DNA from 4 places in the Enterobacter sp. JS8-1 genome. Region 2 is predicted to be linked to each of the others. Evidence: predicted binding sites of a transcription regulator. Region 2 holds the regulator's gene; each other region holds the start of a gene.

Region 1 (3,118 bases), on a different replicon from region 2:
GTGTACGCAGGGGAGAGCATATTGCGTTTCATTTGCCATGCAGGCGCAATCCCTCGTCCTGCAAACCAGACCTGTCCCAGCCCGGAATGATTAATGCCATCGAGAACCTTCATCAGCTCAGCGCTGTGAGGACGTGGAGGACGTTCGTCGAACAGCTGCAGCTGCGAAACGCCGGAGCCGGTGAAGTCGTTCAGCATCACACCGGCTTTGGCATACCGGTGCCCTTCCTTCCAGATACGCTCCAGAGCCGTTGTGGCGGCCGCAATGATGTCCCGGGTGTCCTGAGTGGGGGTAAGCAGTTTCTCCGTGGCCACGTTGCCATAGTAAGGCTCTTTAACGGCGAACGGAGACGTTTTGATGAATACGGAAATATGCCGACAGTACTGGCGCTCTTTACGCAGCTTTTCTGAGGCCCGTTCTGCGTACTGACAGACGGCCTGGCGCAGCGAATCGTATTCAGTGATCTTCTCGCCAAAACTGCGGCTGCAGACAATCTGTTGCTTAGTAGGCGGCGCTTCCTCAAGCGACATGCAGCTTTCCCCGTTCAGTTCGCGCACTGTTCGCTCGAGAACGACGGAGAAATTTTTCCGGATGAAGGCCGGGTTCGTCAGGGCCAGATCAAGCGCGGTCCTGATGCCAAGAACATTGAGCTTGCGTGCAATACGGTTTCCCACGCCCCAGATCTCTTCGACCGGCTGCAGTGAAAGCAGTTTCCGCGTTCGCTGAGGATTCCCCCGGGTCAGGGCGAGCACGCCACGAAACTGTTTCCACTCCTTTGAGGCCCACTGGGCTGATTTTGCCAGGGTTTTCGTCGGCCCGGCACCCACGCCGATGGTCAGACGGGTACAGTCATACACGTGCTGACGCAGCTGCCGGCCGAAGTCCTCCAGGTCCATGCAGTGCTCAACGCCGGTCAGGTCGAGGAACATCTCGTCAATCGAATACTGTTCCACCCTTGGGGCCAGCTCCTCCAGGCAGCTCATCACGCGCGCTGACATCGAGGCATAAAGTTCATAGTTGCTTGAGAACGCGTATATTTTTTCCGGGTACGTTTCGTTTTTCATCTGAAACCACGGCGTGCCCATTTTGATCCAGGGCTTTGCCTCGGCACTTCTTGCGATGACGCAGCCATCGTTATTACTGAGCACCACAACCGGCTCTCCTTTCAAATCAGGGCGGAAAACACGTTCGCAGCTGGCATAAAAGCTGTCCACATCGGCCAGGGCAAACATCAGTACATCTCCCTCGGGCGGTGGATGATGTGCGTGACGACGCCAAAGATATCCAGATCGTCCGGGTCGGGATAAATCGGCGACCAGGCGGCGTTCATTGGCTGCAGCGTCAGTCGTGGCGTCAGCAGAAGCCGTTTAACCGTAAACTCCCCCTGCACACTGGCCACAACAATATCGCCGTGCCGGGGCTTCTCTGCACTGTCCACAACCAGCAGATCGCCATTGTAAAGGCTGCCGTCGGACATGCTGTCACCGCTGGCACGGAGATAGTAAGTCGCGCTCGGGTGCCGTATGCAGTAATCATGGAGATCCAGGTCGGACTCGACATAGTCAGCGGCAGGGCTGGGAAAACCGCAGCTGGCCAGGTCTGCAAACAACGGACGGGCCTGTGGCGGGAGTGCTTTCCCGGTGCTGAAAAGCTGCAGTTTCATCTTTCCTCCTGACGTCTAAATATACTGGTTATGCATACAGTATATTTAACAGCGTGAGGATAATCCAGATCACCTGCTTCATGAACAGGGTGAGTAACCTAAGTTACTCAAAATGCTATTTAATATCATTATGAGATATTTAAATTACTCACAATGAGAGATAAGGCTTTTATTTTTCCATTTTGCTCTTATAATATTTATCAAATTGAGTTTAATTGACGGAGCATAATGATGAATATTTACTGCGATGATGGTTCAACTAATGTTAAGCTGGCATGGTTTGAAGGAAACGAGCTGCAGACCCGGGTTTCGGCTAACTCCTTCCGGCATGGCTGGAAAGTGGCGGAATTCAGTGCCGCAACGTTTAACTATCAGGTGGGCACGCTGAAATACACCTGGGACAGCGTCAGCCGGGATGCCATCCCGACGACAAACGTGGAATACCAGTACGGTGATCTCAACCTGCTGGCCGTGCATCATGCCCTGCTGAACAGCGGACTTGAGCCGCAGCCGGTGAGCCTGACCGTGACGCTGCCCCTGAGCGAGTATTATGACGGGGACTGCCAGCGGAACGAGGAGAACATCCGACGCAAACGGGAAAACCTGATGCGTGAGCTGGTTCTGAATAAGGGCAGGGCATTTACCGTAACGGACGTGAAGGTGATGCCGGAATCACTGCCGGCGGCGTTCTCCCGTCTCGCGGAGCTGAAGCCCGGACCCGCTGAGACCACCCTGATTATCGATCTCGGCGGAACCACGCTCGATGCCGGCGTGATTGTCGGACAGTTTGATGATATCAGTGCGGTACACGGTAATCCGTCTGTCGGCGTGTCACAGGTCACCCGTGCAGCTGCAGGCGCGCTGCGGACTGCAGACAGCGAAACCAGCGCGCTTATTGCTGACACGGTCATCCGCAACCGCAACGATCGTCAGTATCTGCAGCGAGTGATCAACGATGCCGGAAAAATTGATGATGTTCTGAACAAAATTACAGAGGCAATCACTTTCCTGGGGGCGCGTGTCACCAGTGAGCTGACGGCCTTCAGGAACGTTAACCGGGTATTCCTGGTCGGGGGAGGGGCATCCCTCATTGAAGAGGCTATCCGTCAGGCCTGGCCTCTGGCTCCTGACCGTATCGAGGTTATCGGCGATCCGCAGCTGGCGCTGGCCAGAGAGATTGCCCTTTACAATAAAGAGGACTAAACGTGCCGGACGGCCAGTATTCTTTCTATCTGCACAGCGACGGTCGCACCGACATCGCGGCGATGGCGACCATCAGCACCATCTCACAGCCCCTGCGCGGTGACTTCATCCGGACCGCCGCCACCGCCGGGGCGGTGATGTACCAGACGGATGCCCGTTTACCGGCGCTGATCCCGGTGTTCTTTGACGGACATCTGAGTGCCATCCGGCTTTGTGCCGTGATGGCGCTGGTATCCGGCACCTGGTCTTCAC
Region 2 (3,118 bases):
ACGGCGACCAAACATCACTGAGACCGGCACCATCTGCACATCCAGATCGGGATTGCTGCGGTGCAGGTCGAGATAGTCATGGAACAGCTTGATGGACTCTTCTTTCGGCGTGTAATAGGTAAACACGCGCGGCCCGCCGTGAATAAACACGTAGCGCGGCAGCAGAGTGCCATCAACTTCAAGCGGTTCAAGTGGGTCAGGTAAATCATGCGCCAGACATTGGGCGCGAAGCGTCAGCAGGTCTGCCTTCGAGTTATAAGGCAAAACGTACATAATAGGGCGCGACGTATCGAGCCCTAATTCCAGCGCAGGTTCTGCTGGGATAGACTTACTTTTTACCAGGACGCTTAATGGTAAATTAAGTAATTTGTAGTAAATTCGTGGCCAGCCGGACATAAACGATGTAAAGCCTCTGGTTAATAATGCAATTGCGGCGCAAGGATAACAGAAAGCGCGCAAAATTTCTGTTGTTACCCGTCATACTTCAGGCTACAGCGAAACGCGCTGCTGCCAGAGTTACTGACGCTATTTCCAATAAAAGGTTCTATTAATGGCCAATAATACCACTGGGTTAACTCGAATCATCAAAGCTGCCGGCTATTCATGGAAAGGTTTCCGTGCCGCATGGGTCAATGAAGCCGCGTTTCGCCAGGAGGGCGTTGCCGCTATCGTCGCGGTTATCATCGCCTGTTTCCTTGATGTTGATGCTATTACCCGCGTACTTCTCATCGGCTCTGTTCTTTTGGTGATGATAGTGGAAATTCTCAATAGCGCTATTGAGGCGGTTGTGGACCGTATCGGTTCAGATTTCCACGAACTTTCTGGCCGTGCGAAAGACATGGGGTCTGCCGCTGTGCTGTTGGCGATTATCACGGCAGCGATCACTTGGGTTACGTTGCTTTGGTCACATTTCCGATGAGCCTCGAGGAATAATTAAGTCCCTGGTTTTTTGTGCAGTTTTTGGTTCCAAAATCGCCTTTGACTGTATATACTCACAGCATAACTGTATATACACCCAGGGGGCGGAATGAAAGCGTTAACGACCAGGCAGCAAGAGGTGTTTGATCTCATCCGGGATCATATCGGCCAGACGGGTATGCCACCCACGCGTGCGGAAATCGCTCAGCGTCTGGGCTTCCGTTCTCCAAATGCGGCCGAGGAACACCTGAAAGCGCTGGCGCGCAAAGGTGTGATTGAAATTGTGTCTGGCGCGTCTCGCGGCATTCGTCTGCTGGTGGAAGAAGAGACAGGTATTCCGCTGATTGGTCGTGTCGCCGCAGGTGAACCTCTGTTGGCCCAGCAGCATATTGAAGGTCACTATCAGGTTGATCCTGGTATGTTCAAGCCGAGTGCGGATTTCCTGCTGCGCGTCAGCGGGATGTCTATGAAAGATATCGGCATTCTTGACGGCGATCTGCTGGCCGTTCACAAAACGCAGGATGTACGTAACGGTCAGGTTGTGGTCGCGCGTATTGATGATGAAGTGACCGTCAAACGGCTGAAAAAACAGGGTAATACCGTACAGCTGCTGCCCGAAAATAACGAATTCTCCCCGATTGTGGTGGATCTGCGCGAACAGAACTTCTCCATTGAAGGTCTCGCCGTTGGTGTTATCCGCAACGGTGAATGGCTGTAACTTCTTCCTGACAGGCTACGGGTCTCCGTAGCCTGGATCATTTCCCATTCCCGGTATTTTTCATGTCACTGCTGACGGCTTCTGATAAGGCATTGTGGCGTCTTGCACTGCCGATGATTTTTTCCAATATCACCGTTCCCCTGCTTGGCCTGGTGGACACCGCGGTGATTGGTCATCTGGATTCTCCCGTTTATCTGGGCGGCGTGGCGATTGGCGCAACGGCGACCAGTTTTCTCTTTATGCTCCTGCTCTTCTTACGCATGAGTACCACGGGGCTTACGGCACAAGCCTATGGCGCGAAAGATCCGCTGCGACTGGCGCGGGCGCTGGTTCAGCCACTCATTCTGGCGCTTGGGGCAGGCGCGTTAATCGTTCTGTTTCGCACGCCGCTGATTGATCTGGCTCTGCACATTGTGGGCGGCAGCGAGGCGGTGCTGGAGCAGGCCAGGCGCTTCCTTGAAATCCGCTGGCTCAGCGCGCCCGCATCGCTGGCAAACCTGGTTCTGCTGGGCTGGCTGCTGGGCGTGCAGTACGCTCGTGCGCCGGTCATCCTGTTGGTGGTGGGAAACCTTTTGAACATCGTGCTCGACCTCTGGCTGGTGATGGGCTTGCACATGAACGTACGGGGCGCGGCGCTGGCAACCGCAGTTGCAGAATACAGCACGTTTCTCATCGGACTGTGGATGGTCTGGCGCGTACTGGTCATGCGTGGAATCTCCCTCGTCATGCTGAAAACCGCGTGGCGCGGCAACATCCGCGAGCTGCTGGCGCTGAACCGGGACATCATGTTGCGCTCGCTCCTGCTGCAACTCTGTTTTGGTGCGTTAACGGTTTTTGGTGCCCGTCTTGGGCCTGAGATCGTTGCGGTCAACGCGGTACTGATGACATTGCTGACGTTTACCGCGTATGCGCTGGATGGCTTTGCTTACGCCGTGGAGGCGCACTCCGGGCAGGCATACGGTGCGCGTGAAAGTGGCCAGCTCCGCGAGGTGTGGCGAGCGGCTTGCCGTCAGTCAGGTCTGGTCGCGCTGGCATTCGCACTGATTTATGCCTGTTTCGGCAGCGATATTATCGCGTTACTCACGTCGTTACCGGCTTTACGCGAACTGGCGGGCCACTATCTCATCTGGCAGGTGATCTTACCGGTGGTGGGCGTCTGGTGTTATCTGCTGGACGGCATGTTTATTGGCGCAACGCGCGGCGCGGAGATGCGTAACAGCATGGCGGTCGCGGCTGCAGGTTTTGGCATGACGCTGCTGACCTTACCGTATTTGGGCAACCATGGTTTATGGCTGGCACTGGCGGTTTTCCTGTCGCTGCGCGGATTGTCGCTGGCATTCATCTGGCACCGCCACTGGCAAAACAATACCTGGCTCCCTTCCCGTCACGATATATCGTGACGGTTAAAGATTCCGAATATGAAATCAACCGCCGAATCCTTAACTACAATTATTATCACGTCCAGCAGAAAAGAACGTAACG
Region 3 (3,118 bases), 110 kb from region 2:
CTTCCACCCCCAGGCTGCGAAACGCTTCGGCTTGCGCCAGCAGGTTGCCACGCCCGGAGGAGAGCTTTTTCATCGCCTGCCGGTAGTTATCCTGCGCACGATCCAGGCTTTGCCCGACCGAGGACATATCGTCCACAAACAGGCGCATTTTGTCGTAAAGCTTGCTGGCGCGATCGGCAATATGTTGCGCGTTACGGCTTTGATGCTCGTACCGCCACAGATTAGCAATGGTCCGCAAGGCCACCAGCAGCGTGGTAGGGCTGACCAGCATAATGTTATTTTTCAACGCTTCGGTGATCAGTTCAGGCTGCCTGTCGAGCGCCAGCAGGAAGGCGGGCTCTACCGGGATAAACATCAGCACATAGTCCAGCGAACGCAGGCCCGGCAGCTGCTGATAATCCTTTCTGCCCAGAAGACGAATATGGTTACGCACGGAGGCGATGTGTTCCTGCAGCGCCGACTCGCGGGTGTAGTCATCTTCCGCGTTGAAATAGCGCTCGTAGGCCACCAGCGTCATTTTGGCGTCAATCACCACATCTTTACCCTGCGGCAGACGTACGATGACATCCGGCTGCATACGCGAGCGGGCATCGTTCTCGATGCTGACCTGGGTTTCGTATTCATACCCTTCGCGCAGGCCAGACGCTTCAAGCACGCGCGTCAGCACCACTTCCCCCCAGTTTCCCTGCGTTTTGTTATCGCCTTTGAGCGCGCGCGTCAGGTTCACCGCCTCCTGCGCCATCTGGGCATTCAGCTGCTGGAGATTACGGATTTCATGCGCCAGGGTGTGCCGCTCGCGCGCCTCCTGGCCAAAGCTGTCCTGCACCTGACGGCGAAACCCGTCCAGTTGTTCACGCAGCGGCGTCAGCAGGCTATTCAGGCTCTGTCGGTTCTGTTCGTCAACGCGGCGGTTGCTGTGCTCAAAAATTCGGTTGGCGAGGTTCTCAAACTGTTCGCTGAGGCGCTGCTCGCTGTTGATCATCTGGCGGATTTTGTCTTCCGCATGCAGTTGGGTGGATTCAAGACGGGTGGTCACTTCGCGGAGATCGGCCTCCAGCGAAGTGTTGATGTCGCGCAGGTTACGCAGTTCATTATTGAGCAGCTCGCACTCGTCACGCCAGTGCGAGCCTTGAGCAAGCTGTTGTTTTGTGGCGCTTAGCTCCGAGACGATCTCTTCACGTTCTGCCAGCTGCTCGGCTTTCATCTGCGCATGCTGGTAGCTGGAAATCAGCCAGCCTACCGCCACGCTCACCAGCGCAACCACCGCATAAATCAGGATTGAGATATCCACAATGCCCCCTGCATCAACGTATTACCCGCACAAAATAGAATTGTGCTGTATGAACGTCCAGTTTGAAAGGGTTTTCCTGCGAGGCGCAACGCAAAAAATAAAGGCCGAACATGTCGGCCTTGTGTCTCTGAAGAGAGGATTAGATGAGGCGACGGGCCGCTTCCACCACGATTTTCACCGCATGACTTTCGGTCTGCTTCATGGTTTCGGCGTTCGGGATCTCCTGCTGGGTACGGTTGACGATCACGCCCGCCACCATACCGGCACGCAGACCCTGGCTTGCGCACATGGTCAACAGCGTTGCAGATTCCATTTCGTAGTTCATCACGCCCATGGACTGCCACTCTTCCATAGAGCCTTTGAAACGGCTCACCACGCGGCCTGAGAAGGTGTCGTAACGCTCCTGGCCCGGGTAGAAGGTATCGGAAGAGGCGGTGACGCCCACGTGAGTGGTCGCGCCCACGGATTTCGCGGCCTCAACCAGCGCGGTGGTACATTCGAAATCGGCTACTGCCGGGAATTCCATTGGTGCAAAGTGCAGGCTTGCGCCGTCCAGACGTACAGATGCGGTCGTAACCAGCACGTCGCCCACGTTGATGTGCGGCTGAATAGCGCCGGTGGTGCCGATACGCAGGAAAGTACGAATGCCCAGCTGCGCCAGCTCTTCCACCGCAATAGACGTAGACGGGCCACCGATACCGGTAGAGCACACGATCACCGCTTTGCCATCCAGCTCTGCGCGCCAGGTGGTGAATTCACGATGGGCTGCCAGCTTAACCGGCTTATCCATCAGCGCGGCGATCTTTTCCACACGCTCAGGATCGCCAGGGACGATAGCGAGCGTAGCCCCTTGTAAATCGTTTTTAGTGAGGCCGAGATGAAAAACATCAGACTTAGACATAGGGTGACTCCTCTGTGGGTCGGTTAGTCAGAAGAAGTAAAACGGTACTTTACAGAAGCACTACGCAGAATTTCGTGACATACCTCACCATGAATGAAAATGGTTGCAGTTAATTTCCATTAAATAGTGACTTACATCACATTAACAAGTTATATCGACAGGTGCTGCACAAAAGATAGACCGTATAAGGCACTGTGGGTTGTTAACCTGGTGACTATATTTACCTTTGCGCTAACTCATTGGTACGGAGAATGCCATGACTGAAAAAACCGGTTTTGCACCTGCTGCGGCTCCGCATGCTTCAACCATCGTCTCAACCTCAGAAGAAGCCATTACTGCGGGCGAGACCTCCATTCCCTCGCAGGGGGAGAATATGCCTGCTTATCACGCGCGGCCAAAATCGGCAGACGGCCCGCTGCCGATCGTGATTGTGGTTCAGGAAATTTTTGGCGTTCACGAGCATATTCGTGACCTCTGCCGCCGCCTGGCGCAGGAAGGGTACCTGGCCATTGCGCCAGAGCTCTATTTCCGTCAGGGCGATCCGAACGATTACAGCGATATCCCTACATTGTTCAACAATCTGGTGAGCAAAGTTCCGGATGCCCAGGTGCTGGCTGACCTTGATCACGTTGCCAGCTGGGCCGCGCGCAACGGGGGCGATGCACATCGTCTGCTGGTGACCGGCTTCTGCTGGGGCGGACGCATTAGCTGGCTGTATGCCGCGCATAACCCGCAGTTGAAAGCGGCCGTCGCCTGGTACGGCAAACTGGTGGGCGAAAAAACGCTGAACTCACCGAAGCAGCCTGTTGATATCGCAACGGATTTGAATGCACCGGTGCTAGGGCTTTATGGTGGTCAGGATACAGGCATTCCGCTTGATACCGTCGAGACCATGCGTCATGCGCTACGCGCGGCGAACGCGAAGG
Region 4 (3,118 bases), 690 kb from region 2:
ATCCGCAACTCTGACGTTGCGAAAGGCGTGGTAGAAACCTCACTGAACGTGGGCGTGGTGACCATGGGCGACGACAGCGCAGAGATCATCTGCCTGATCCGTTCCCTGATCGACAGCGGTAAAGAGTACGTGGTGAGCATGCTGGAGTCTCTGGGCACGCTGGCGGGCGCAAAAACCTCCGCGAAAGGCAGCTACCCGGGCTGGCAGCCGGACGCAAGCTCCCCGGTCATGGCACTGGTGCGTGAAACATACCAGCGTCTGTTCAACAGCACCCCGAACATTCAGGTTATCCACGCCGGTCTGGAATGCGGTCTGTTCAAGAAGCCGTATCCTGACATGGACATGGTGTCTATCGGGCCAACCATCACCGGTCCGCACTCACCGGATGAGCAGGTTCATATCGAAAGCGTCGGCCATTACTGGACGCTGCTGACTGAGCTGCTGAAAGCGATTCCTGCTAAGTAATACCTTCACCCCAGCCCTCTCCCACAGGGAGAGGGTGAAAAACGTAGGCCCGGTAAGCGTAGCGCACCGGGCTTTTTTACAATCCCAATACCAGCTGTCGTTCCAGCTGCGGGTCCAGCAGCGTGACGTGCAATCCCACCAGCCTCACCCCTCGCCCGCCCCGGCGCTCTTCCCATGCCTTTTTTGCGGTCGCAATCAGATCGTCTTTATTCAGACGCGGCCAGACGTGTTCCTGCGTGGTCTGCTGGAAATCGTTAAATTTTAGCTTGATGCCCTGACGGGCGATCAGCAGGTCCGGCTTTACCTTGGTTAAGCGTCGCTCCAGCTCAGGGTAAAGCTGTTCCGTGATAATGGCCTCGCACTCGGACCAGTCATGAATATCTTCAATGAGGGTGCGCTCAACGCCGACGGATTTCCGTAGCCGTTCGCTGTTCACATCGCGATCGTCAATGCCCTGGCTGCGCTCCCACAGCACGCGACCAAACTTTCCAAAGCGCTTAAGCAGCATGGCGAGATCGCTTCGCTGCACGTCTTCGCAGGTGCGCAACCCCATGCTTTCCAGCTTTGCGGCAGAGACTTTCCCCACGCCGGGTATTTTGCCAAGCGGTAGGGTTTTCAAAAACGCAGGCACCTCTTCAGGGGTGATGACGTATTGACCGTTGGGTTTATTTAAATCTGAAGCAATTTTAGCGAGGAATTTAACCGGCGCGACGCCCGCCGATGCGGTCAGATTCAGTTCGTTGAATATCGTCTGGCGGATCTCCTGGGCCATCAGCGTGGCCGAGCCGTGGCAATGCACGCTGTCGGTCACATCCAGATAGGCTTCGTCCAGCGACAGCGGTTCTATCAGTGAGGTGTAGCGGGAGAAGATTTCACGAATATGAATTGAGGCCTCTTTATAAGCATCAAACCGACCGGGCAGGAGCGTGAGATGAGGGCAAAGCTTTAAGGCCATCGCAGTCGGCATGGCGCTGCGCACGCCAAACTTGCGCGCGGGATAGTTGGCGGTGCTGATCACACCGCGCTGCACGCGGCTGCCGCCAATGGCGATGGGAATATCCCGCAGCGCCGGGTTGTCACGCATCTCCACTGCGGCAAAAAAGCAGTCCATATCGACATGGATTATTTTGCGCATAGTAAGCCCTCACTCATTACTGGATAAGTATACAGTAAATAAATGAGGATTGAGAAGCAGATGTGAAAACGCCGGGTGGCGGCTTTGCCTTACCCGGCCTGCATACACTTAAATGATGCGCTGCTGCTCGCGGGCCATTCTTTTTTTCCGCGCATCGCACGGTTCCGGGCAGTCGCACACCTTTTCCATCCCAAGAGATGAAATACCGCCACAGCTGCCCTGAATGCTTTTACGCTTGATGATCCAGCCTAACGACATGCCGAGCACCACCAGCACAAAGACGCCAAAGGTCGCCAGAAACGTCAGCATCATCAGCCTCCAAAATCATCAAGCATGATGTTCTCATCTTCAACGCCAAGATCTTTAAGCATCTTAATCACGGCGGCGTTCATCATCGGCGGACCACACATATAGAACTCACAGTCTTCCGGTGCCGGGTGCTGTTTGAGGTAGTTTTCGTACAGCACGTTGTGGATGAAGCCCGTATAGCCCGTCCAGTTATCTTCCGGCTGCGGATCGGAAAGCGCCACGTGGAAGGTAAAGTTAGGGTTCTCACGCGACAGCTGTTCAAACTCGTCGTCGTAGAACATCTCGCGCAGGGAGCGTGCCCCGTACCAGAAGCTAATTTTACGCTTGCTGCTTAGACGTTTGAGCTGGTCAAAGATGTGCGAGCGCATCGGGGCCATACCGGCACCGCCGCCGATAAAGACCATTTCCGCGTCGGTATCTTTGGCAAAGAACTCACCGAACGGACCGGAGATCGTCACTTTGTCGCCTGGCTTAAGGGACCAGATATACGACGACATAACGCCCGGCGGTGCATTCGGCACATTCGGCGGCGGCGTGGCGATACGCACGTTGAGCATGATAATGCCCTTCTCTTCCGGATAGTTAGCCATGGAGTAAGCACGCAACGTCGGCTCTTTTACTTCGGAAACAAAGCGGAAGAGATTGAATTTGTCCCAGTCGGCCCGATACTCCTCGGGCACGTCGAAGTCGGCATACGCCACGGTGTGCGCCGGACAATCAATCTGGATATACCCGCCCGCGCGGAACGGAACGCTCTCCCCTTCAGGAACACGCAGCTTAAGCTCTTTAATGAACGTGGCTTTGTTATCGTTAGAGATAACTTCGCACTCCCATTTTTTGACGCCGAAGATCTCTTCCGGCAGCTCAATCTTCATGTTCTGGCGCACCGCGACCTGGCAGGCGAGACGGCAGCCTTCTTTCGCTTCACGCTTCGTGATATGGGACAGTTCAGTGGGCAGGATATCACCGCCGCCCTCTTTCACCGTCACACGGCACTGCCCGCATGAGCCACCGCCGCCGCAGGCTGACGAGACAAAGATCCCATTGCCCGAGAGCGTATTGAGCAGTTTGTCCCCTGCCGGGGTACGGATCTGATTTTGCGGGTCATCGTTGATATCAATAATGACATCACCGGCGTTCACCAGCTTCGCACGCGCCGCCAGAATCAGCCCTGACAGCACCAGAACAATCAGCGTGAACATCACCACG

Evidence for each region. The regulator LexA, encoded in region 2, represses DNA repair genes until DNA is damaged. The targets are predictions, from matches to a motif close to TNCTGTATGTACATACAGNA.
Region 1: a site for LexA is predicted at 1,686-1,705, ahead of umuD (translesion error-prone DNA polymerase V autoproteolytic subunit). Genes of this name have one in related genera too.
Region 3: a site for LexA is predicted at 1,335-1,354, ahead of rmuC (DNA recombination protein RmuC). Genes of this name have one in related genera too.
Region 4: a site for LexA is predicted at 1,618-1,637, ahead of dinB (DNA polymerase IV). Genes of this name have one in related genera too.

What each region holds. Positions count from the first base shown of each region.
Region 1 covers NZ_CP185806.1:147,159-150,276, reverse strand. The annotation lists gene ACOQH0_RS23975 (Y-family DNA polymerase) at 1-1,232, opposite strand, end outside; gene umuD (translesion error-prone DNA polymerase V autoproteolytic subunit) at 1,232-1,663, opposite strand; gene parM (plasmid segregation protein ParM domain-containing protein) at 1,895-2,866, shown strand; gene ACOQH0_RS23960 (plasmid partitioning/stability family protein) at 2,869-3,118, shown strand, end outside.
Region 2 covers NZ_CP185805.1:288,409-291,526, forward strand. The annotation lists gene plsB (glycerol-3-phosphate 1-O-acyltransferase PlsB) at 1-396, opposite strand, end outside; gene ACOQH0_RS01385 (diacylglycerol kinase) at 551-919, shown strand; gene lexA (transcriptional repressor LexA) at 1,028-1,636, shown strand; gene dinF (MATE family efflux transporter DinF) at 1,699-3,036, shown strand; partial or broken gene ACOQH0_RS01400 (hypothetical protein) at 3,033-3,107, shown strand.
Region 3 covers NZ_CP185805.1:180,582-183,699, reverse strand. The annotation lists gene rmuC (DNA recombination protein RmuC) at 1-1,291, opposite strand, end outside; gene udp (uridine phosphorylase) at 1,431-2,192, opposite strand; gene ACOQH0_RS00895 (dienelactone hydrolase family protein) at 2,449-3,118, shown strand, end outside.
Region 4 covers NZ_CP185805.1:973,699-976,816, reverse strand. The annotation lists gene pepD (cytosol nonspecific dipeptidase) at 1-465, shown strand, start outside; gene dinB (DNA polymerase IV) at 542-1,600, opposite strand; gene nqrM ((Na+)-NQR maturation NqrM) at 1,709-1,909, opposite strand; gene nqrF (NADH:ubiquinone reductase (Na(+)-transporting) subunit F) at 1,912-3,118, opposite strand, start outside.